3 regions of the Paenibacillus sp. OSY-SE genome follow, and region 1 is predicted to be linked to each of the others. Evidence: riboswitches for the same ligand, from Rfam matches in the RefSeq annotation. Region 1 holds a riboswitch; each other region holds the start of a gene.
What was found. A riboswitch is a leader RNA that binds a small molecule or an ion and turns the genes downstream of it on or off. The one in region 1 is predicted to bind cyclic di-AMP.
Positions count from the first base shown of each region.

Region 2: linked by a shared signal. The riboswitch ahead of A372_RS0125295 (TrkH family potassium uptake protein) and the one ahead of A372_RS0107795 (3D domain-containing protein) in region 1 are both predicted to bind cyclic di-AMP.
Region 3: linked by a shared signal. The riboswitch ahead of A372_RS0124430 (hypothetical protein) and the one ahead of A372_RS0107795 (3D domain-containing protein) in region 1 are both predicted to bind cyclic di-AMP.

Region 1 is NZ_ALKF01000162.1:9,911-16,779, reverse strand. Features, by position in the region: gene yabG (sporulation peptidase YabG) at 147-1,040, opposite strand; gene rsmA (16S rRNA (adenine(1518)-N(6)/adenine(1519)-N(6))-dimethyltransferase RsmA) at 1,137-2,030, opposite strand; gene rnmV (ribonuclease M5) at 2,035-2,607, opposite strand; gene A372_RS0107795 (3D domain-containing protein) at 2,994-4,115, opposite strand; cyclic di-AMP (ydaO/yuaA leader) riboswitch at 4,427-4,630, opposite strand; gene A372_RS0107790 (TatD family hydrolase) at 4,823-5,590, opposite strand; gene A372_RS0107785 (HD domain-containing protein) at 5,685-6,869, opposite strand, start outside.
Region 2 is NZ_ALKF01000199.1:39,673-46,541, reverse strand. Features, by position in the region: gene A372_RS0125315 (phosphoenolpyruvate hydrolase family protein) at 1-178, shown strand, start outside; gene A372_RS0125310 (Tm-1-like ATP-binding domain-containing protein) at 285-1,493, shown strand; gene A372_RS0125305 (phosphoenolpyruvate hydrolase family protein) at 1,514-2,347, shown strand; gene A372_RS0125300 (CPBP family intramembrane glutamic endopeptidase) at 2,569-4,260, opposite strand; cyclic di-AMP (ydaO/yuaA leader) riboswitch at 4,501-4,659, shown strand; gene A372_RS0125295 (TrkH family potassium uptake protein) at 4,719-6,077, shown strand; gene A372_RS0125290 (potassium channel family protein) at 6,116-6,784, shown strand; gene A372_RS0125285 (GntR family transcriptional regulator) at 6,864-6,869, opposite strand, start outside.
Region 3 is NZ_ALKF01000198.1:14,325-21,193, reverse strand. Features, by position in the region: gene A372_RS0124445 (methyl-accepting chemotaxis protein) at 42-1,787, shown strand; gene A372_RS0124440 (hypothetical protein) at 1,927-3,264, shown strand; gene A372_RS38020 (hypothetical protein) at 3,416-3,574, shown strand; gene A372_RS0124435 (hypothetical protein) at 3,546-3,965, shown strand; gene A372_RS0124430 (hypothetical protein) at 4,037-4,555, opposite strand; cyclic di-AMP (ydaO/yuaA leader) riboswitch at 4,557-4,728, opposite strand; cyclic di-AMP (ydaO/yuaA leader) riboswitch at 5,160-5,353, shown strand; cyclic di-AMP (ydaO/yuaA leader) riboswitch at 5,449-5,614, shown strand; gene kdpF (K(+)-transporting ATPase subunit F) at 5,827-5,946, shown strand; gene kdpA (potassium-transporting ATPase subunit KdpA) at 5,986-6,869, shown strand, end outside.

The DNA of each region.
Region 1 (6,869 bases):
GTAGCTACCACCTCTTTCCTTGTCCATTATAAACAAAGTTAGAGGAAATGTCAAATTAAATAAATAATTATAACAACAAGCTTTGTTAGGTGTCAATGTGTTTTTTTGCCCAATTTCTTAAGTTTCTACAATTCATCGTTTTTTATTCAAATTACGGACGGTGTTACGTCCAAATTGGATAAATCTTTCCATTTCGGCATCCCAACACGATAGCTCCCTCGTGTCTCGATTCCGCCCACTCCTTCCAGTCCCGTCATCGTATGTGATGTGATATCGCCTATCTGTACCGTTTCGCGAATCGACGTATACGAGGCTTGCACAGCGACATACACCGGATCCAATGCATGAATCATAATCCGGCCGGGTGAACTGGCGAAGTTCGCACCAGATTGCAGCAGCGCCTCGAAATGGGATTGGCAAGCTCCCGCTACGATGGTCAGTAAATCAAGATGGCGTTCGAACTGTCTCGCGGTTTGTACGGCATTCACGAAATTTTTTGAATTTTTATAGCTTTGCAAGCTATATAAATCCCGATCCTTCATACTTTTCAATACTCCATCATGCCCTGTAATGACGACGATGTCCGGATGCACGCGGGGAAGCAAGCGGTACAGCATATCCGCCATATTCGCCTCATGCACGTAATGCCCCTCGGCCGGTACTCGAAGCTGATTATATATCGCCATGCTCTTCTGCAAATAGTTCGAATCACCATCCAAATGAAGCACCTTGCCAGGCATATCAAAATAAGCAGATGAATGGGGAACCTCGGCAAATTGAAACTCGGCGCGGCGGCGTTCGGTCTGTTGGCGTTGATGTTGCTCAATTGCCTTGACTGATTCCAGCATAGTAATATGAGCTTGCTGCGTACGACGCTTAATTGTTGCTTGCGAAACATTGACCAAATCTCGAACTGGAGAATCGGCGAGCAGACGAAATTCAGTCCCTTTTATAATCGCCGTATCCTGAAAAACCGCATCAATGCGGAATGTAATATCGCCGCCGTATGACTTACGTACGACCAGATCTCCTTGCTTCATAGGATCGATCACCTCTCCAACTATCCTATGGGCAAAAGTGCAGTTTGGTGATTGCCTACATTGGCGACCATCACGGTTAGCTCGCACCGTGCTGAATTATTCAGCTGCGTTGACCGCACGTCCTATGCTATCGCTTAAGCGGGCAAATTCTTCAAGAGACAGCGTCTCCCCGCGTCTTGTCGGCTCAATGCCGGCAGTAGCAACCGCTTCAGCCAGCGCATCCGTTCCACACACGCTGCCGTAGCGCGCCTTTAAATTGTTCCACAGCGTCTTGCGCCGCTGAGCAAAGCTCGCCTGCACGACCTCAAATAGATGCTGCTCGTCCGCTACTTGAACAGGAGGCTCCTCCCTTACGCGCAGTCGAATAACGGTAGACTCTACATTAGGCTGCGGGATAAAGACCGTACCCGGAACAGTGCAAATCAGCTCTGGCTCGGCATAGTATTGCACAGCCACACTTAAGCTGCCGTAATCCTTGCCTCCCGGACTCGCTGCCATGCGCTCAGCCACTTCCTTCTGTATCATGACGACAATATGCTTCAGCGGAAGTTGTTCTTCCAACAGCTTCATCATAATCGGTGTGGTCACGTAGTAAGGAAGGTTGGCCACGACGCTTACCTTGTCCATCCCATGAAACTGTTCGCGGAATAACTCTTGCAAATCCACCTTCAGCACATCGCCATGAACGACCTGCACATTTGGATATGGTTCCATCACTTCGTCCAGAATGGGGATGAGACGCTGATCAATCTCTACAGCCGCTACACGGCCCGCTCGCTTCGCCAACTGTTCGGTAAGCGCTCCAATCCCTGGACCAATCTCTAAAGCCCCTGTAGAGGCATCCAGTTCGGCTGCATCGACAATGCGCCGCATTATATTCATATCGATCAAGAAATTTTGTCCCAAGCTCTTCTTAAAAGAGAAGCCGTGTTTGCGAACAATTTCCTTCGTTCGCGAAGGTGTTGCAATATCCGTAAACGAGTGATTCATTCGTTCATGTCTCCTTCTGCTGTTGTTGCGCGGTGAGATTGGATTCCTCCAGTTCATGCAATGCCTGTTCGAACTCTTCCCGCCCGATTTGAAACATAGCGCAGCGTTTTAACATCTGCTTCGCATTGCAATAGCCGATACCCAGTCTTTCACCCAATTGTCTGCGGCGTTCGGCGGAACCTGCAAAAGTTGTAAGCCCAGCTTCCACCAAATCTGTCCACGTAAGCTCCGTATGTAATGCAGGCATTTCTGTCCGTATCTGCTGCAGCGCTCTACGTACCGCTTCAGGGGAGGCGTTCTCCACCCCGAGATCCCCTTTTGCAATCGCCTCGTGCCTTGGCAAGAACGCGTGCTTGCAGCCGGGAACCTGCGCAGCGATCAGCTTGCGAATGCGCTCCCCGGCATGGTCGGGATCCGTAAATATAATAACACCGCGCCGCTCTTGCGCCAGAGCAATGCGGCGGATGGTCATATCATTGAGAGCCGATCCCCCCGTCTCGATCGTATCGGCTTCCACAGCGCGCTGAATTGCAACGGTGTCGTCTTTTCCTTCCACGACGATTACTTCTCGTATCAACGTTCTTACTCCTTCCTCATGTCCCCCACTTTTGAGCACGTAACTTATTTAAATAGATGTTCAAAAAGGCCGCTTTTCAGCACCGAGGAGGTTGCAAGAACCCGAAGAAGGAGGAGCGCGGTGTAGGCGAGACTACATGAGCACCTGAAATGTTTCCGTAGGAAACATACTTCGGAAGCATAACCTCTTCGAGGGTGAATGCAAGATTCGATGCCGAATCACATCTTGCGATACTCCGTGATCAAAAGGGGACTTTTTGAACAACTCTAAAAAGCACAAAAGAAGAGGGATCTCCCTCTTCTTAGCATGACATAAATCGTTATTCATTACTATATCCTAAATACACGGCAGCAAACCGCGTGGCTTCTGCCGCGTCATCGAATCAATTAATTCGCTTCCGGCTTCACCGGACCGATCACATACACCGTATGGCCCTTTTTCCTGCCAAACTTGCGTACAGCACCTTTGCTTTCGTAATAAACGTCAATAATTTTACCTTTTACCGCTCCGCCTGTATCTTCAGCACGTCGGAATCCGACGCCCTCGATATACACCCACCATCCAAGCGGAATGAGCTTCGGATCTACCGCGATCGTACGTCCTTCCACCACCTTGGTGCCGGAGGCGGTCTTGGCTCCCGGTGACCCTTCTTGTTCCGTATAGGCGGTTAATTGAACGTTCTCCAGCATATCCTTGTAATCGAAGCCGACCTTGCCCCCTTTGCCAGAGCCGACACTCGGAGAGCTTGCCGACAGAACGACCACTTCAGGTTCCTTCTTCGTTCCATAGGCTAGAACCTGATTGACCTGCTTCGTCTGAACGGACTTATCCACTAACTTCGAATATACGAGTTTGCCGTCCTCATATACTTTTTCAATCTTTTGGACGACGATTCCCTCTTTCCCCTTTTGAACCGTCTTCGTCTTCCCCTTCAACAAGGTAGGATCAGCTTTCTTGACGACTTGGAATGGAACCTTCACTTTTCGCTCTTCTACGTTCTTACTGACACGCACGATACGAATGTCCATATTATTTGCAACGGCAGCATCTTGACCCGGATATACCTTGTCAGCCGTCTTGACAGGTATTTGAAGCGATACTAAAGCCTCGCTCACCGATTTTTTGGTCGTATAATGCGTCTTCTTCTGTCCGTCTACCATCACGTTAACGGGTAACGCGCGTTCGATGACGATCTTATCGCCATCTGTTATTTCCGTATCCAACGGTTTGGATACGGCATCATGTGCCCCTACCGCTATCGCATGCTCATCCAAAACATTACGAAGCGTATCTTGGCGTGTTTCTATAGCGTGCTCTTGTCCATCTACGCGGATGGACAGTGTCTTCTTCGATGCACCATACATATATAATACCGTAATCAACGTGATAACAACCGCAACAGCAGCAATGACAGACACGACACGTACATTTTCATGCTTCCATCGCATTGCGAGCGACATGCTGGATGATCGGGGTTCATGGGTTTCGTCATTAACGATCTCTCCCACTTCTCGGTCCTCCTTACATAGTCCCGCCGTCGAGTGTTTTGCATGATTCCATCTGACGCGACTATATCAAGAATGTTTGCGAAGAATACGTTCATCTATCGAGCTCATGTGCAAGCTATGGTCGAATTCTTCACACCAACTCCAGTAACGGCTGCTCCCACCTCCTATTTCATAACCCTATGACGTCTTTCTTTTCTTTATTCGAAAAAAGAAGTTTCAAGAGAAAACAAAAGAAGCCTAGCGTAAGAGGCGACTCTTGTCGTGGCTTCCCAAATGAAACCCAAACGTCAACAGTGTAGGACGCACGCGGACCCCTCTCTCCGATACGCTGACGAGGTTAGCTGTCGGGTTCGGGCTTGTGAGAGTCGCCCTATCTCAACTCACCGGCTCATGGCTCGGCTGTTCAGAATTCACCCCTAGGATACATTCCGCATGAATGAACATGTATTCATTCCCGGATTGTTCGCGCTTTGGTTCCCCCGCTCTCCAAAATGGAGATTAAGCGATACTGGTTGGTTGGAACAATATTCAAGTGTTTACGAACATCTGTGAGAAATCATATCGTGTTTGCAATCACCTTGTAAAGATGGTATCAATCACGTTTTAAGTCAAAAAGGGTTAAAAAAAAGTAACAAAATCGCTTTTTCGTGAACAAATCCACTTATCTTGTGGTCTAGAACTTTATTTCATCGGTTTTTCATTGATTTTCACCGTATGTCAAAACATGTCAGTCCGTTTTCAGTCGTTATTCTGCAAAATTCTTCAAATTCCATTCCTTTCAATTGCGCCGCTGCCTCTGCTACGAGACGCACATGAGCAGACTCGTTTCTTTTCCCGCGAAAAGGGTGAGGAGTCAAATATGGGGAATCCGTTTCGACGAGTAATCGGTCATCGGGTATCTTTACAAGCACTTCTTTGGGCTGCTTTGCATTTTTAAACGTAATCGGTCCGCCAAAGGAAAGGTAGAACCCCATGTCCAGACACATTTTTGCAGTCTCCCAGCTGCCAGAGAAGGAATGCATAATCCCGCCGACTTCACTCGCCTTCTCTTCACGCAAAATACGAATCACATCTTCATGCGCCTCGCGATTATGAATGACGATGGGCATGTTCAACTCCCGGGCCAGCCCGATCTGCTGACGAAATACACGCTGCTGAACATCCTTCGGTGAAGTATCCCAATGATAGTCGAGACCAATCTCGCCGATGGCGACGACTTTGTCATGCTTGGTGAGCTCGGCAATCCAATCGATATCCTCTGGCTTCATCGTTATGGCATCCACCGGATGCCAGCCTACAGCCGCATATATGAAATCATATTTCTCAGCTAACGCCATTGTTGTAGGAATAGTCTCGCGGTTAAAGCCGACATTGACCATACGTGTAACGCCCTGCTCCACAGCATGAGCGATCATTGCCTCGCGATCCTCGTCAAATGCTTCGTTGTCCAAATGGGTATGCGTATCAAATAACACGTCAATGCGCTCCTTTTAAAATTGTATTGATTACTTTCTCCTTCTTAATTTAAAGAGCTTGTTTCACTTTCCATCCATCGACCAGTTCTTGGACTCAATTTTTTCGCTGCAGGAACATCCGCTTCACTTCATCCGTGAGCCGGTGTTCCACCGCTTGAAGCTTGTCCATCGGGAAATAAATGTAATGATTTCCACGGCGAATGCCGCTGATGGAACGCACGATGTCCGATTTTTTGGACAATTCCATCACTTGGTCATGACCATCCCACAGCAATATGTGCTGCTGCGTCGGTTCGTCTCCCGAGCGATACACATCATACGGATTATCCGAAGGTGAATCGAACATAATGTCGTAGTCCGGATTCAAGCCTGCCGCATGCCATTCACGGCACAGCCATTCAGCATTCAACTCATCCACTTCAATATACTTGTACAGTTTACGCTCGATGAATCGCTGACACAAGTCGGCGAGAAGCTCATCCGGTTCATTTATCCATTGCATAAAGGCAGTCTGTACAAAAGCCTCATCCAACTGCACATACTGTGTGGTTGTCAACGTCCCTTCAAACAGCGCATCAAGCGGTTCCAAAAAATAGCGGAATGAGTAGCCCTGCAAATAAAGCTCCTTGGCCCGCTTGAAAATGTGCCTCAGCACCATTTCCGAACTGCGTGTAACGGGGTGAAAATAAACCTGCCAATACATTTCATATCGTGAGAGCAAGTAATGCTCTACCGCATGCATACCGCTTTCCTTCACGACGATCCGATCTTTATATGGACGTACGAGCCGCAGTATACGGTCAATATCAAAAGTGCCGTAATTGACACCCGTAAAATAGGCGTCCCGAAGCAAATAATCCATACGATCCGCATCAAGCGGACCAGACACCAAATTGACGACAATCGGATAAGCATACGTCTTGCGAATGACCGCAGCTACCTGCTCTGGCAATGCCGGATCAATTCGCTGCAGCACCTGGTGAATTTCAGAATCTTCCAATATAATACGGCATGTCCAATCTTCGTGGAACATGCCGAACGCCTCTTCAATGGAATGGGAAAACGGCCCGTGCCCTACATCATGGAGCAAGGCGGCACATAACGCGACGAGCCGTTGTTCCTGTGGCCAATCCTCATAGCCATTGCGTTCGAATTGGGAAATGATGCGGCGTGTGATTTCATATACACCGAGTGAGTGGGAAAATCGGCTATGCTCTGCCCCGTGAAACGTCAAGTATGACGTACCGAGCTGGCGAATGCGGCGCAGCCGCTGAAATTC
Region 2 (6,869 bases), on a different contig from region 1:
GTATGTAACAAGGTTTCGAATCAATAAAGCAACGGAGTTAATGAAACAGAATCATATCGAGTTATCTGAAGTTTCCGAACTTGTGGGATATAATGACTACGCCCATTTTAGTAAAACGTTCAAGAAACAAACGGGGCTTTCCCCACGAGAGTATCAACGACAGTACAAAAACACATAAACACCATACAAATCTACATGAATCATCAAACATAAAACACTATACTTGAATTGTAAGCCGGCTTAGTAGTCCTTCATACTTCCACTTTTACGAGGAGGTCATTATATTGAAAACAGTTGCGATAGTCGGAACATTTGACTCCAAAGGAAAAGAATTTTCTTTTGTGAAAGATATTCTGCAAGGTCTTGGGTTGAATACGCTTACCATCCACAGTGGAGTATTCGAGCCCATGTTCGTCCCAGATATTTCGAATGAGGAAGTAGCCAAGGAAGTTCATGCAGATATTCGTGAAATCGCCTCCAAAAAAGACAGATCTTTAGCAACGGAAATTCTTGCAAAAGGTATGGAAAAACTAATTCCCAGACTATATGCGGAAGGAAAATTCGACGGAATCATCTCCTTTGGCGGTACCGGCGGCACATCCATTGTAACGCCAGGAATGAGAGCGCTGCCAATAGGTGTGCCGAAAATAATGGTGTCTACCGTCGCTTCCGGGAACGTCTCGCAGTATGTAGGGACTAGCGATATTATGATGTATCCATCTATCGTCGATGTATCGGGGCTGAACTCGATTTCAACGAAAATCTTTACCAATGCAGCCCTTGCGATTGCAGGCATGGTGAAATATGAGGTCGATTATAAAGTTGAAAAAAAACCGCTTATAGCCGCTACCATGTTTGGGCTTACAACCCCTTGCGTCAATCAGGCTAGGGAGTACTTGGAGGCACATGGGTATGAAGTGATTGTGTTCCATGCAACAGGTACTGGCGGCAAAACGATGGAAAGATTAATTGAATCTAATTTCTTCGATGGCGTGTTGGATCTCACCACAACAGAATGGTGTGATGAACTGGTAGGCGGTGTGTTGAATGCAGGACCGCATCGGCTCGAGGCAGCCGGGCGCTCTGGTGTGCCTCAAGTTGTTTCGACAGGAGCATTGGATATGGTCAACTTCGGGCCGTTTGACACGGTGCCGGAGAAATTCCAGGATAGAACTTTTTACAAGCATAACCCGACCGTGACTTTAATGAGAACGACGGTTCAAGAAAATAAAGAATTAGGCAAGATCATATCCGGAAAATTAAATAAGGCGACCTCTCCAACCGCATTAATGCTGCCTTTAAAGGGTGTTTCCGGGCTGGATGTGGAAGGACAGCCTTTCTATGGAGCAGAAGAGGATCGCGCCTTATTTGATACGCTAAGAAATAATATTGACCAAAACGCCGTAGAGCTCATTGAATTGGACTATGACATCAATGATAAACATTTCGCTTTAGCGGCAGCTAAAAAGTTAATCGAATTGATGCAGAAATAGAGAAATGAGGAGGAAGCAAAATGAAACAAACTCGTCAAGAAATCATAAACCAATTGAAAGAACATGTAGCTAAAGGTGAAATGATTCTAGGAGCCGGAGCAGGTACGGGGATTTCTGCAAAAAGCGGTGAAGCGGGCGGAGTAGATTTAATCATTATTTACAACTCGGGAAGATATAGAATGGCTGGCCGGGGATCGCTTGCAGGATTATTGCCTTATGGGGATGCTAACCAAATCGTTGTAGATATGGGAGCGGAAGTATTGCCAGTTGTGAAGCATACTCCAGTGCTTGCAGGCGTGTGCGGTACAGACCCTTTCAGAATGATGGAAGTTTTCTTGAAGCAGTTAAAAGAACAAGGGTTTGCAGGCGTGCAAAATTTTCCGACCGTTGGCTTGATTGATGGCGTCTTTAGAGCGAACCTTGAAGAAACCGGGATGGGCTATGATTTAGAGGTTGATATGATTCGGAAAGCACACGAGCTTGATTTGCTTACTACCCCATATGTATTTGATGAAGAACAAGCTATTAAAATGGCTAAAGCGGGTGCGGATATTTTGGTAGCGCACATGGGCTTGACAACAAAAGGAACAATTGGCGCGAAAACCGCATTGACTCTTGAGGATTGCGCCAAGAAAATCCAAGCTATTACCGATGCGGGCAAATCTGTAAATCCAGATATTATGGTCATTTGTCATGGCGGTCCGATTGCTGATCCGGAAGATGCTCAATATATTTTCGACAACACCGTAGGTGTGGATGGATTTTTCGGTGCTTCAAGTATTGAACGGTTTGCCACAGAGGTTGGTATTAAACAGCAAGCAGAAGCATTCAAACGTGTTAATTTAAAATCGTAGAATTTATAAACTTTTCAGGGGAAGCCATAGGTTTCCCCTTATTTACGTTTTTGTAGAGTTACTTTCCCTCGCCCATCCATTCGGCTATTAGATTGTCAAAAGTAGGCTCCTCAAACATCGGATTATGTCCGCTATGCTCAAAAATCACTTTCTTCACGTTCGCATAAGTGTCATTTATCAGATCCCATAACGAGACCGCAGCAACCTCCGCTTGTTTTGCTCTATGACATGGGTAACATGTTCACTTTGCGTTGATGAAGATTCTTTAAGCCGTATATAATCAGCACCGGCAGTATCAAGTATAGCGCGCCGAGCGCCGAGCCAGACACGGTTCCTCCCAGTAAGTAAGACATGCTCATCAACAAATTATCCAGCATGAGGTGGGCGAACAATGCCGTCCAGAAGCCGTGCCTCAGCATGATGTACAAGAATATAAAACCCATAATCAACAGTTCAACCGGCCGGGAGTAGAACGGGAATATCGGATAAGTGACATGTCCGAAAGCCCAGATGAGCGTCGGGATGAGACCAGCTATCCATGGATTTCTCACCCAGCGCTGCAACAGTCCCGTGCCGAACCAGCGATAGACGCCTTCTTCCGATATCGCAGCCATCCAAGCGAGCAGAGGATATAGCGCCGGCAGCCTCAAGTTAAGCGGAGACTGTGATGCATCTGTCGTCGACCATGCGCCAAATCCCGTCTCCAAGGCGGCGAAGATAAACGTCTGCACTCCAAGCAAGAGCCCTGCATAGACCGTGCCGAGCCAGAAGGCACGGGGCAGCACCGTACCGAACTCCGGACTGCTCCAGGTTGGCATCAAGCGCCGATGCTTAGACTGATCCCACAAGCGTGTGCCTGCTAGCAAGGAGAAATAGAGCACCACTCCCTGAAGCACTGTAATTCCGCCTTGGACGATCAAAGCGTACTCCATACGGATCTGTGCGGCAGGCACCCCGAATTGAAGCGAGATGAGGCCAGGCAGCAGGTTCCAGATATGAAGCAGGGAGATTCCGCATGAGACGATGGACAGTGTGATTATCGTACCGGAGCGGAATCGGATAAGCTTGCGGTAACGAATGCACGCGACGAGCGCGAGAATGCTGAGCAGCAACGACATCCATGTATAACCAATTTTATAAATGGACGAAGCGGTGGCGGTCTGCTGCAATTCCTCTGTTTTATAGCTTAGCGGCACCTCCCATACTGGCTTGGCTGTGACGACGTCGTTGTTGTGAAAGTGTACGACGAAGTCAAGCGTTGCGCCGCCAACTTTGGCTTTGGGCACCGTGAACCGTATTTCGTCCTTGCTGTTCAAGCTTTCTTGCTGAATGTTCAACTCGGATGATGACCAGCCCAATTGTTTTATGGTCTGTTCCGCCACGGCGCGATAGTCTAACGTTCGGGAGACGACGGAGTCATCCGCGGCAGTTGCCGGGCGTCCGGTGAAATTGAAGCCGATAATCTGGCCGTTCGTCATGTTGACATCGATGCTCAACACATCAGGGCGGCCTCCGCGTACAACGGAGAGCAGGACTTGATACCTATCATACGGAGCCTTGCGGCTCCAAGGCTGGAAGGCTTCCGTCAAACGTTCCTTGCTGATATATCCAGCCAGCGTGGAATCCGTCTGATACACGACTGTCGGGTCAGCACTTCGCAGCGTCAGTTCGGATCGCCAAGACTGCTGCTTCATGTACTGAATCGCCTTGTCGGCCGCCTCCGTCTTCGTAATCATTGAGACCTGTGCGCCTTCCTCCGGGCTCACCTCGAATTGCAGTAAGGGAATAATAACCTGCACGGTGAGAAACACTATGAACCCAACAATGGAAGCAATAAGTAAAGGCTTGGTTATGTAATAAGAAGGTGCAGCCTGATTATGAGCATCATGGTGTGCTTGATGGGTAAAAGACATCTTTTTTCCTCCATTTAGTCGTATATACGCAGTTCTCTTTTATTATTGTATCCACTTCATTTGTGTAAAGTCCAGCAGAGGAATGAAGCTACGCCTTGATAATGAAAGAGTTCTCGATACATTTCAAGAAAATGGGGTTTTGTAAGCGCTATTTAACGTTATTTTTCAGCCTATTCAACTGAATTTGTTCGATCTTTGACTTTGTGCGCGAGTAGGGAAACGTATATAATCTCGTTATGAATTGCATACATGCCGAGTTTCGTCAATGTACGAAAGCGGGGGAACCGATTAATGGGGTGAATTTCGCGTATGACGGGTCATAAGAACCGTCTGCGAATAGGGCAGCCTGAACGTGCCCGAATCCGTCAGCTAACCTCGTAGGCAAGTGCGTCAGGATACCAGCGATAGCATTGGATTTCCAGTGCTTTTTTTCGTGGACAAAAAGAGGTGACACCCCCTTGAAGCTTTCAAGGAAAAACAGGATTTTACATTTAACGCCGTCACGCATACTTGTCGTTGGATTTGCATTAATTATTTTATTAGGCGCATTTCTGCTTATGCTGCCGATATCAAATTCCAACGGACAGCCGCTGTCTTTTGTTGATGCGTTTTTCACAGCAACATCAGCAACCTGCGTGACCGGGCTAGTTGTGGTCGATACAGGCACCAACTTTACGGTGTTCGGGCAAGTGGTCATTATGCTGCTCATTCAAGTCGGCGGGCTTGGCTTCATGACGATGGCGACGTTGTTCGCGCTTGCTTTTAAAAAAAGAATTTCGTTAAAGGAACGTCTTATTTTACAAGAAGCGCTTAATCAAGGCAGCATGGAGGGAATTGTCCGCCTTATCCGCAAGGTGCTGCTGTTTGCCTTCTGTATCGAAGGAGCCGCCGCCATTCTGTTTGCGACGCGTTGGGCGTTCGACCTGCCACTCGGACAAGCCATTTATTTCGGGATATTCCATGCGGTGTCATTGTTCAACAATGCCGGATTCGACCTGTTCGGTTCGGTGTACGGACCGTTCTCCAGCTTAACGAGCTATGTAGGAGATCCGGTCATTAATACGGTGGCTATGTTGCTCATCGTACTCGGTGGGATTGGCTTTATCGTATTGTCCGATGTAGTGGATTATCGCCGTACCCGCAAATTGTCGCTGCATACGAAGATTGTTTTGACAATGACCGGACTTCTTATTGTTATCGGCACAGTCGTTATATTCATTTTTGAATTTACCAATACACGCACGCTCGCCGGTTTAAGCGGGTGGGAGCAGTTCTGGGCGTCTTTGTTCCAGTCTGTCAGCCCGCGTACGGCCGGCGCGAATACCATTGATATCGGCGCTATGCGCCAAGCTTCCCAGTTTTTTATGATCATACTGATGTTTATCGGGGCTTCGCCCGGTTCAACCGGGGGAGGGATCAAGACAACGACGTTCGCCATTCTTGTCGGCGCGGTCATTACGATGATTCGGGGAAAAGAGGATATCGTCATCTATCGCTATCGCTTGGCGAAGGACAGAATATTCAAAGCCGTTACGTTGACCTTGTTGGCGTTATTCCTGGTCATTATGGTCTCGATGATATTATCGACGACAGAGGACCATCCGTTCCTTATGATTTTGTTCGAGACGACGTCCGCCTTCGGCACGGTCGGCTTGACAATGGGCTTAACGACGGATTTGACCGATTTCGGCAAGGTGCTTCTATGTTTGACGATGTTTGCCGGACGATTGGGGCCGATAACGCTGGCCTATGCGCTCGGACCGAAGAGCGAGCGGGAACTGTACCGCCATCCGGAAGGCAAGATTACGATAGGGTAAATAGAGAATAGTAATGGATGAAGGAGTTAATAGCTATTATGGAGTTGCAGCAGTTTGCAGTAGTCGGGATGGGACGATTCGGATCGAGCCTTGCCAAGGAACTAGTCAGACTAGGACATCAAGTGCTGGGCATCGATAAAGATGAAGAGGTAGTTGCGGACATGACGGGCATGGTGACCCATGCCGTCGTGGCGGATGCGACGGATGAAGATGTGCTCCGCTCGCTCGGCATTCGCAACTTTGATTGCGCCATTGTTGCGATTGGCGATGACATCCAGACGAGCATCCTGGTCAGTATTCAGATGAAGGAGCTTGGCGTAAAGAAGGTAGTCGCCAAGGCGCTGTCTGACCTGCATGGCCGCGTGCTTGAGCGGCTTGACGTAGATCGGGTTATTTATCCCGAACGAGACATGGGAATCCGCGTTGCCCATCAGCTTGTGTCTCCGAATTTGCTCGATTATATCGAGCTGTCGAAGGAGTATACGATTGCTGAGCTCAGTGTACCCGGCTGCATGCAGGGGATGTCGCTGAAGGAATTGAACCCGCGGGCCAGATTCGGCTGCAGCATCGTCGCGCTCAACAAGCCGGAAGGCATCATTATCGCCCCGTCGGCCGAGGCTGTCCTAGATGAGCGGGACATTATGGTCATGATCGGAACCAACAATCAAATTGAGGATTTCGAAGAAGCGATTATGTTGAAAAAATAAAGAACACGCCGCCTGTTTGCCCGTCCATTGACGGAGTTAAGCGGGCGGCGTTTTATTTGTCTATGGGATTCACAAGCTGTCACTC
Region 3 (6,869 bases), on a different contig from region 1:
CCCGTATTCAACCTGCTCATCAGTCAAAAGGGGGCTAATCTATGAGAAACAAAAGTCTGGTATTCAAGTCTGTCGTCGCTATGACGGTGCTTCTCGCTGTCATGTCAGGTGTGTTCACGACCTTCTCTTACATGATGGAACGGAGCATTTACAATGGAGAACTATCTTCTCTCCATACGACCCTTACCAAACAAATCGAACTCGAATGGGAGGGCATCGCCGGAGCGGCCGAGAAGCTAAAATCGTTAGACGCATTGCAATATGTCAAGGATCAGAGTATTGCATGGATACATAATAGCTTGAATGGCATGATTCGGGACAATTTCATCAGCAATACGTATTTGCTCTTTCCCGAAATGATCGAACAGGATGGGAAATCGTATTTGAAATTGCTGCAGGGGAGCCAGTCTTTCATTGACACGGGCATAAAGCCTGGTGACAACTACGAGCTTCCGCCCGAGCTTATTCAAGCGGTTCAGGACATGAAGGAGACGGGCACCGGGCTTAGCGACATGTACGAGGATGAGGATGGGGAATGGATTACCGTCTTTAAACCAATCCAGAACAAACAAAATCAAACCGTAGCGATTTTTGCCGTCGATTTCAATAATGAAACAATTAATGACGACCTGAACGTGATGCTGTGGAAAACGGTTGGAGTCGGAGCGGCTACCGGTGCCGTGTTTATTGCTATTATTGTCTTGCTGATCCGCCGCCTTATCCTGCCGTTGAAGGAATTGTCCGAGCTGTCGAAGCGGGCGGCGAACGGCGATTTGACCGTGACGATCCCGGTCACGTCCAAAGATGAGATTGGCGTTCTGTCAGACAACTTCAATGTGATGATGACCCACATTAAGCAGCTTGTTGCGAATGTAAAGTCTACGGCGGACCATGTGGCTGAATCGTCAGATCAACTATCGATTATCGCGGAGCAAACGGCTCAGTCGAGTCATGAAATATCCGGCTCCATTCAGGAAGTCGCCTCCGGCTCGGAGACACAGCTGCAGGGTGCGGAAGAGAGCAAAGCGGCGATGTCGGAAATCGCGATCGGCATTCAACGGATCGCCGAATCAACTGCGACGGTGTCAGAGCTCAGCCTTGAGGCAGCAGGTGCGGCGCAGCAAGGTAATGAAGTCGTGCAGCAGACGATGAAGCAGATGAATCATATCAACAACTCTGTCCACCGTTCCGTGGAGATTACGAAGTCGTTAACCGAACAATCGAAGCAGATTGAACAGGTTGTTGGCATTATCGGCAATGTAGCGACGCAGACGAATCTGTTGGCGCTCAATGCTTCCATAGAGGCGGCGCGAGCGGGCGAGCACGGACGGGGCTTCGGTGTGGTTGCGCAAGAAGTGCGGCAGCTAGCCGAACAAACGAAGGCTTCGACAGAGCAAATCGCCGAAATGCTCCATTCCGTCGTGAAGTATACGAGACAGTTGGCGGAAGCGATGGAAAACAGCGCGATTGAGGTGCAGGAAGGGGCGAAAATCGTTCAGGTCGCAGGCGATAACTTTCAACTGTTATGGACATCTGTGCAAGATGTTACTGAACAGGTTCAAGAAGTGTCTGCCGCAGCTCAAGAAATGTCCGCTGGCAGTGAAGAGGTGGCGGCTTCCCTTGAGAATCTGGCGGAAATTGCAAGAAGCTCATCAGAAAGTTCGCAGAGCGTGGCCGCTTCGTCCGAAGAACAATTGGCAATCGTCGAAGAGATTTCGGATTCTGCAGTCGTGTTGAATCGGAAAATGAAGGAATTGCAAGAAGAGCTGCGCAAGTTTACTTTGTAGTGATGAAAGTCCCTGCTCCATTAACGAGCAGGGGCTTTTTTCACGAATTGACGGGAAATTGCTCATTGGTACTTCTGGCCGTGTTCAGTATACTAGAACTCAGGCTTTACAAATCGATCATATTGAATGAGGACACAACATGAATGACAGCTCGATATCTGAACATCCCGTAACGTATAAGCAGATGCTTGCCTTTTTCCTGCCCTTAGGATTCTCTTCTACTCTTGTTACGGTATCCCACGTCATTATTAACAGTACGCTTGCAAGGTCACCGAATCCGGAATTTATTATTTCTACCTATGCCATCGCATTGAGCCTGTACAGCTTGACGGAGCGGCCGGGCATTCTGCTTAGACAGACCTGCTCAACCTTGGTTCGGGATCGGAATTCTTTCCGGGCGATGACCTCAATCAGCAACTATGTGTTGGCCTGCATTATGCTGCTCAACACGATTATTGCATACACTCCGCTCGGTACGGTCGTATTTCGCCACTTCTTCGGCGTGGAGGAGGCAGCCTTAGAGCCGACGCTTGGTGTATACCGGATATTAATGTTCGTCAGTATATTTTCGGGAATCCGCTGCTTATATCATGGCATCATTATTTATAATATGCGGACGAAGTGGCTGACCATCGGGATGATAATCCGTTTGGCTGCCATGTATGGTCTGTCGCTGTATTTTATTCGGACGGGTGTGAACAGCGGCAAGGCTGGAGCTATCATTTTTTTGTCGGGGATGGCTATAGAATGTCTGGTCGCTTGGTTGGAGGGACGCAACTTGTTGAGACATAGCATTCCCGATAAGGTGGAAGGTCACGCCATTACGAACCGATCCCATATTTTCAAATTCTATAAGCCGCTATTATATTCATCCTTTATTGCCGTTCTGATCGGACCATCTATCAATGCCATGCTGGGGAAAACGGCGGAACAGCAGCTTGCGGTTGCTTCGTTTGCGCTTGCGAGCAGCATTAACCTGCTTGTGCTCAGTTTTTTTACGTATTTGCATCAGATCGTGCTCAATTTCTATGCGAAGGATAGCAGGAAAGTCAAACGCTTTGCGTTTACACTCGCCTTTCTTCCCGGGTTGCTGACGGCTCTGCTCAGCTTCACACCGATTGGACCATGGATATTGACGCAGGTGATGGGGGCGAACGAGGAATTGATGCGTGCGAGCCTAGACACGCTACGGGTCCTCATGCTGTACAGCTTCATTTTTCCGTGGATCGACTATGGCAACGGAATCATCATGATGCGCGGACAGACGAAAATGATGATGAGATCTCAAATGGGGAACGTCGTTCTTACGATTGCGACTCTCATCTTATGTGTCTGGATGACGCCTGGATGGAACGGCACGATCGGTGCGCTTGCCCAATCGCTAGGAGTGGCGGCGGAGTTGACAATCGTCATGATTGTCGTCAATTCGGGAAATACGCCTGTCCGTCCGGCTCGCGATAAGGGCGCTTCACTATAAATTCATGCATAAGGATAAATGAGGTAATTCACTTCGGCTTCAATACCTGTCATTTATCCTTTTTTTTGTGCTTTAAGTCCTGTTGAATTATTTGAGTGTATGACGAAAAGCGCAATACAAATGCAGGTCGTGGATACACAAGAGTCGTCCGATGAAAAAGATTGCGTTTGCGGCCAAGTCGTACCGTGAGATACCCGGTTCTGTTCGGGATGCAGACATCAATTTCCCGAAGAAGCAGCGCCGGTACCGGCCGATATGCAATCATAAGGAGGTCTTTGTCGATGCAGCAATTTTCCAATGTAATTCGTGAATTGAGAACCTGGTTGTTGTCCTTTTCATTTATTCAAGTTCTTTCGCCTTTTAGGCTGTATTTATTATTTGGCGGGATAGGAGTCGGGTTTCTTCAAGCTTTACTGTTCAAGGTGCTGCCCTATTCCAGCTATGGTGTCTTGGACTTTATGTTTTATACGATTCCGTTAAGCGCGGTTGCCGGTTATTCCTTTCTGCTAGGAGTATGGCTGACGCTTATATCCAGCGATATCAAGTATTTGCCGTATGGCCTTTGGGCGAAAGCCGTTCTGATTTTGTTTCCCTTTATGGCCATTAGTGTTAATTCCCTGATCTCTGTAGCTGTATATGCTTACCTCGGTTATCTCGCATTTAAATACTCGGCCTCTTCTTTTGCGGAGCAAGCAGCCTGACTTATTCATTGAGTTCAAATATACATACGGCCCCCAATTTTGGGGGCTTTCGCTGTTTATCCGCAGCTCATTCAGATAATGCAATAATAGGCTTGCGATCTCTCCATTAAGAGGCGTTCCTTTGGACAGAAACGGTGTCTGGACAGAGGAAGTAAATCCCTTAAGGCGAGCTTTGCAAGCTGAACTTTCTCAAAGCACCACGTTCCCTTCATCTCCTCCACAAGCTCGAATGCTTCCACTACAGTTTTCCCTTTTACCTGATCCAGCCGCCGCGACCAGTGAATGAGATCAAAGTGCGGAGCAGTATGATAAAACAGTAACTTACCCCAACCAACGGCGCCGTTTGCGCAGGAAATTTTCAATACCAACGTTAGCGGCCTTGAGCCGCCTTCCAATCCGTGTCCGGACGACACAGATATTTGATACAATTCCAAATTGCTAATGATTCGTTCCGCTTGCTGCTTTGCCATGTTCATTCCCTCCAGGCATTGTCTTGCGCGCAGCGAAGCCATCATGACTGATTGCCGCGGGTTGCTGCGGCATAATTGAACAATCAGGCTGCGAATGACAGACACTGCGCAGGTAATCATGTGCCTCTCCCGCTACGCTTACGAGGTTAGCTGACGGATTCGGACGTAGGAGTCGCCCTGCCGACGGCAAGCTTGCCAATCGGATTCACCCCGATGGACCAAGTTAAACCAAGTCAGAAAAGGTCCTGATGGGTCCCCCGCTCCTTGCTTCAAGAATTCAGCGATCGAAAGAATGATGGTGTACGACACGTATCTTACTCCTTTCCTTTATGCTTTGTACAATGTGAAAACAGTTAAAAAACCGTATATTTTCATCGAATCGGCTGGGAAATTGGTTTTGTTTACAAATAGGAACTGTTTATTTCGCGATTTTACGGTTGTTTCTTCGAAAAGCTAATGTTTTCTGAAAATGCAGAAACCGCATCACGATTTCTGCGCAAAATGGGTGAAGGGAGACTGTGCTCATATGATGCGCCCTATAGAGGAAGTATTCTGAAATACCGAGCAAGAACGAGATAATGAACGCGATAAATGGATTTAGAAGTGTAAATCGATTTTGGCAGACCAAAAGCTGCCGTTTTCTAGTCATTTTTGGAAATTTGGCTGCTTTACAAAGTAACTGCCGAGACGTAATATACGTTCATGAATTAAATTATCCGTTCAGCATTCTGAATCGCTTAATTTCTGCACAGCAGAAAGCGGGGGAACCAACATCTGATCGAATTCCGATGTGAGAGTCGGAGAACGGTCATGGGGTGAATCCTGCGGAATTGGATTCCATGGGTCTAATTCCGGGGTAGGGCAACTCTCACTGCCCGAATCCGTCAGCTAACCTCGTAAGCGTAGGAGAGAGGATGAGGACTCGTGATCGATTAATCGGCCACAGGGTTTATGCCTCTGTGGCTTTTTATTGTCTTCCCATGAAAATAATGAAAATCATAGCTTGTACCTTTTCAAATTTATCGCTTAATTTCTGTAAAGCAGAAAGCGGGGGAACCAACGAGCTTGGGCGCATAGTTGACCGAGCTCACGGGGTGAATCCGACAGTTCACTGTCGGTAGGGCGACTCTCGCGCCCGAATCCGTCAGCTAACCTCGTAAGCGTACGGAGAGAGGCAACGATCGTCGTGTGTGACACGGTTTAATAGACTGTGCCCGGAAACCACGAGAAAGTTCCTTTTCTCGCAGGTTTCTTTTTTATTGCCTTTTTTGGGCGTGAGAGCACGATTGCGTGTTAAAAACAATGCTAATGAAGAGAGGTTGTCACATGTCTGATCTATATATGATTGCTGCTCTAGCCCTTGCCTTTTCCATGTTCTGCGGATTTTTGGCATGGTGCGGCAAAGTTGTCGAACAAACGGGAGGAGACGAACGATGATGTTCCTCACCATTTGTATCGTGTTTCTGTTCCTGTACTTAATTTACGCGCTGATTCATCCGGAAAAATTTTAACCGAACGACGGACTTATACATTAGAGGGGGAGCCTATCCATGGGGATTTTGCAAATTGCGGCGGTTCTTATTCTGCTGCTTCTACTTGTCAAACCATTAGGGAGCTATATGTACCATGTGTTCTCTAATCAACCGAACCGGACCGACAAGCTGTTTACACCGTTCGAGAATGTCATTTATGGCATTGCGGGTCTGAAGAACCGCTCCAGCATGTCGTGGAAGAAATATACGCTCAGTTTGATTTTGACCAACATTGTGCTGGTCGTGCTAGGATATATCATTTTGCGAGTGCAGAAGCTGCTGCCGCTGAATCCGAACGGCATCGACAATATGGAGCCGACACTCTCGTTCAATACGATTATCAGCTTTATGACAAACACGAATTTACAGCATTACAGCGGTGAATCCGGGCTGACCTATTTCTCGCAAATGGCGGTCATTATGATGATGATGTTCACGTCAGCGGCCACCGGTATCGTCGTGGCCATCGCCTTTATTCGCGGGATTACGTCCAAAGGAAATACGCTTGGCAACTTTTTCGTTGACTTTGTCAAGGCGCATACGCGCTTACTGCTGCCACTCGCAGTTGTTGTGACGCTTATTCTTGTTGCATTGCAAGTTCCGCAAACCTTCGGGGCTACGGTGCAGGCGACAACGCTGCAAGGAGACGTGCAATCAATTGCGCGGGGCCCGGTTGCCTCGCTGGTGTCGATTAAGCACTTGGGTACGAACGGCGGCGGATTTTTCGGGGTGAACTCCTCTCATCCGTTCGAGAACCCGAACCCGCTTACGAATGTGATTGAGATATTATCGATGTGGTGCATCCCGGCTGCATTGACTTACACCTTCGGCAAATTTGCCCGCAATCAGAAGCAAGGGTGGGTCATCTTCGGTGCGATGAGCATGCTGTTTCTCATGTTTTT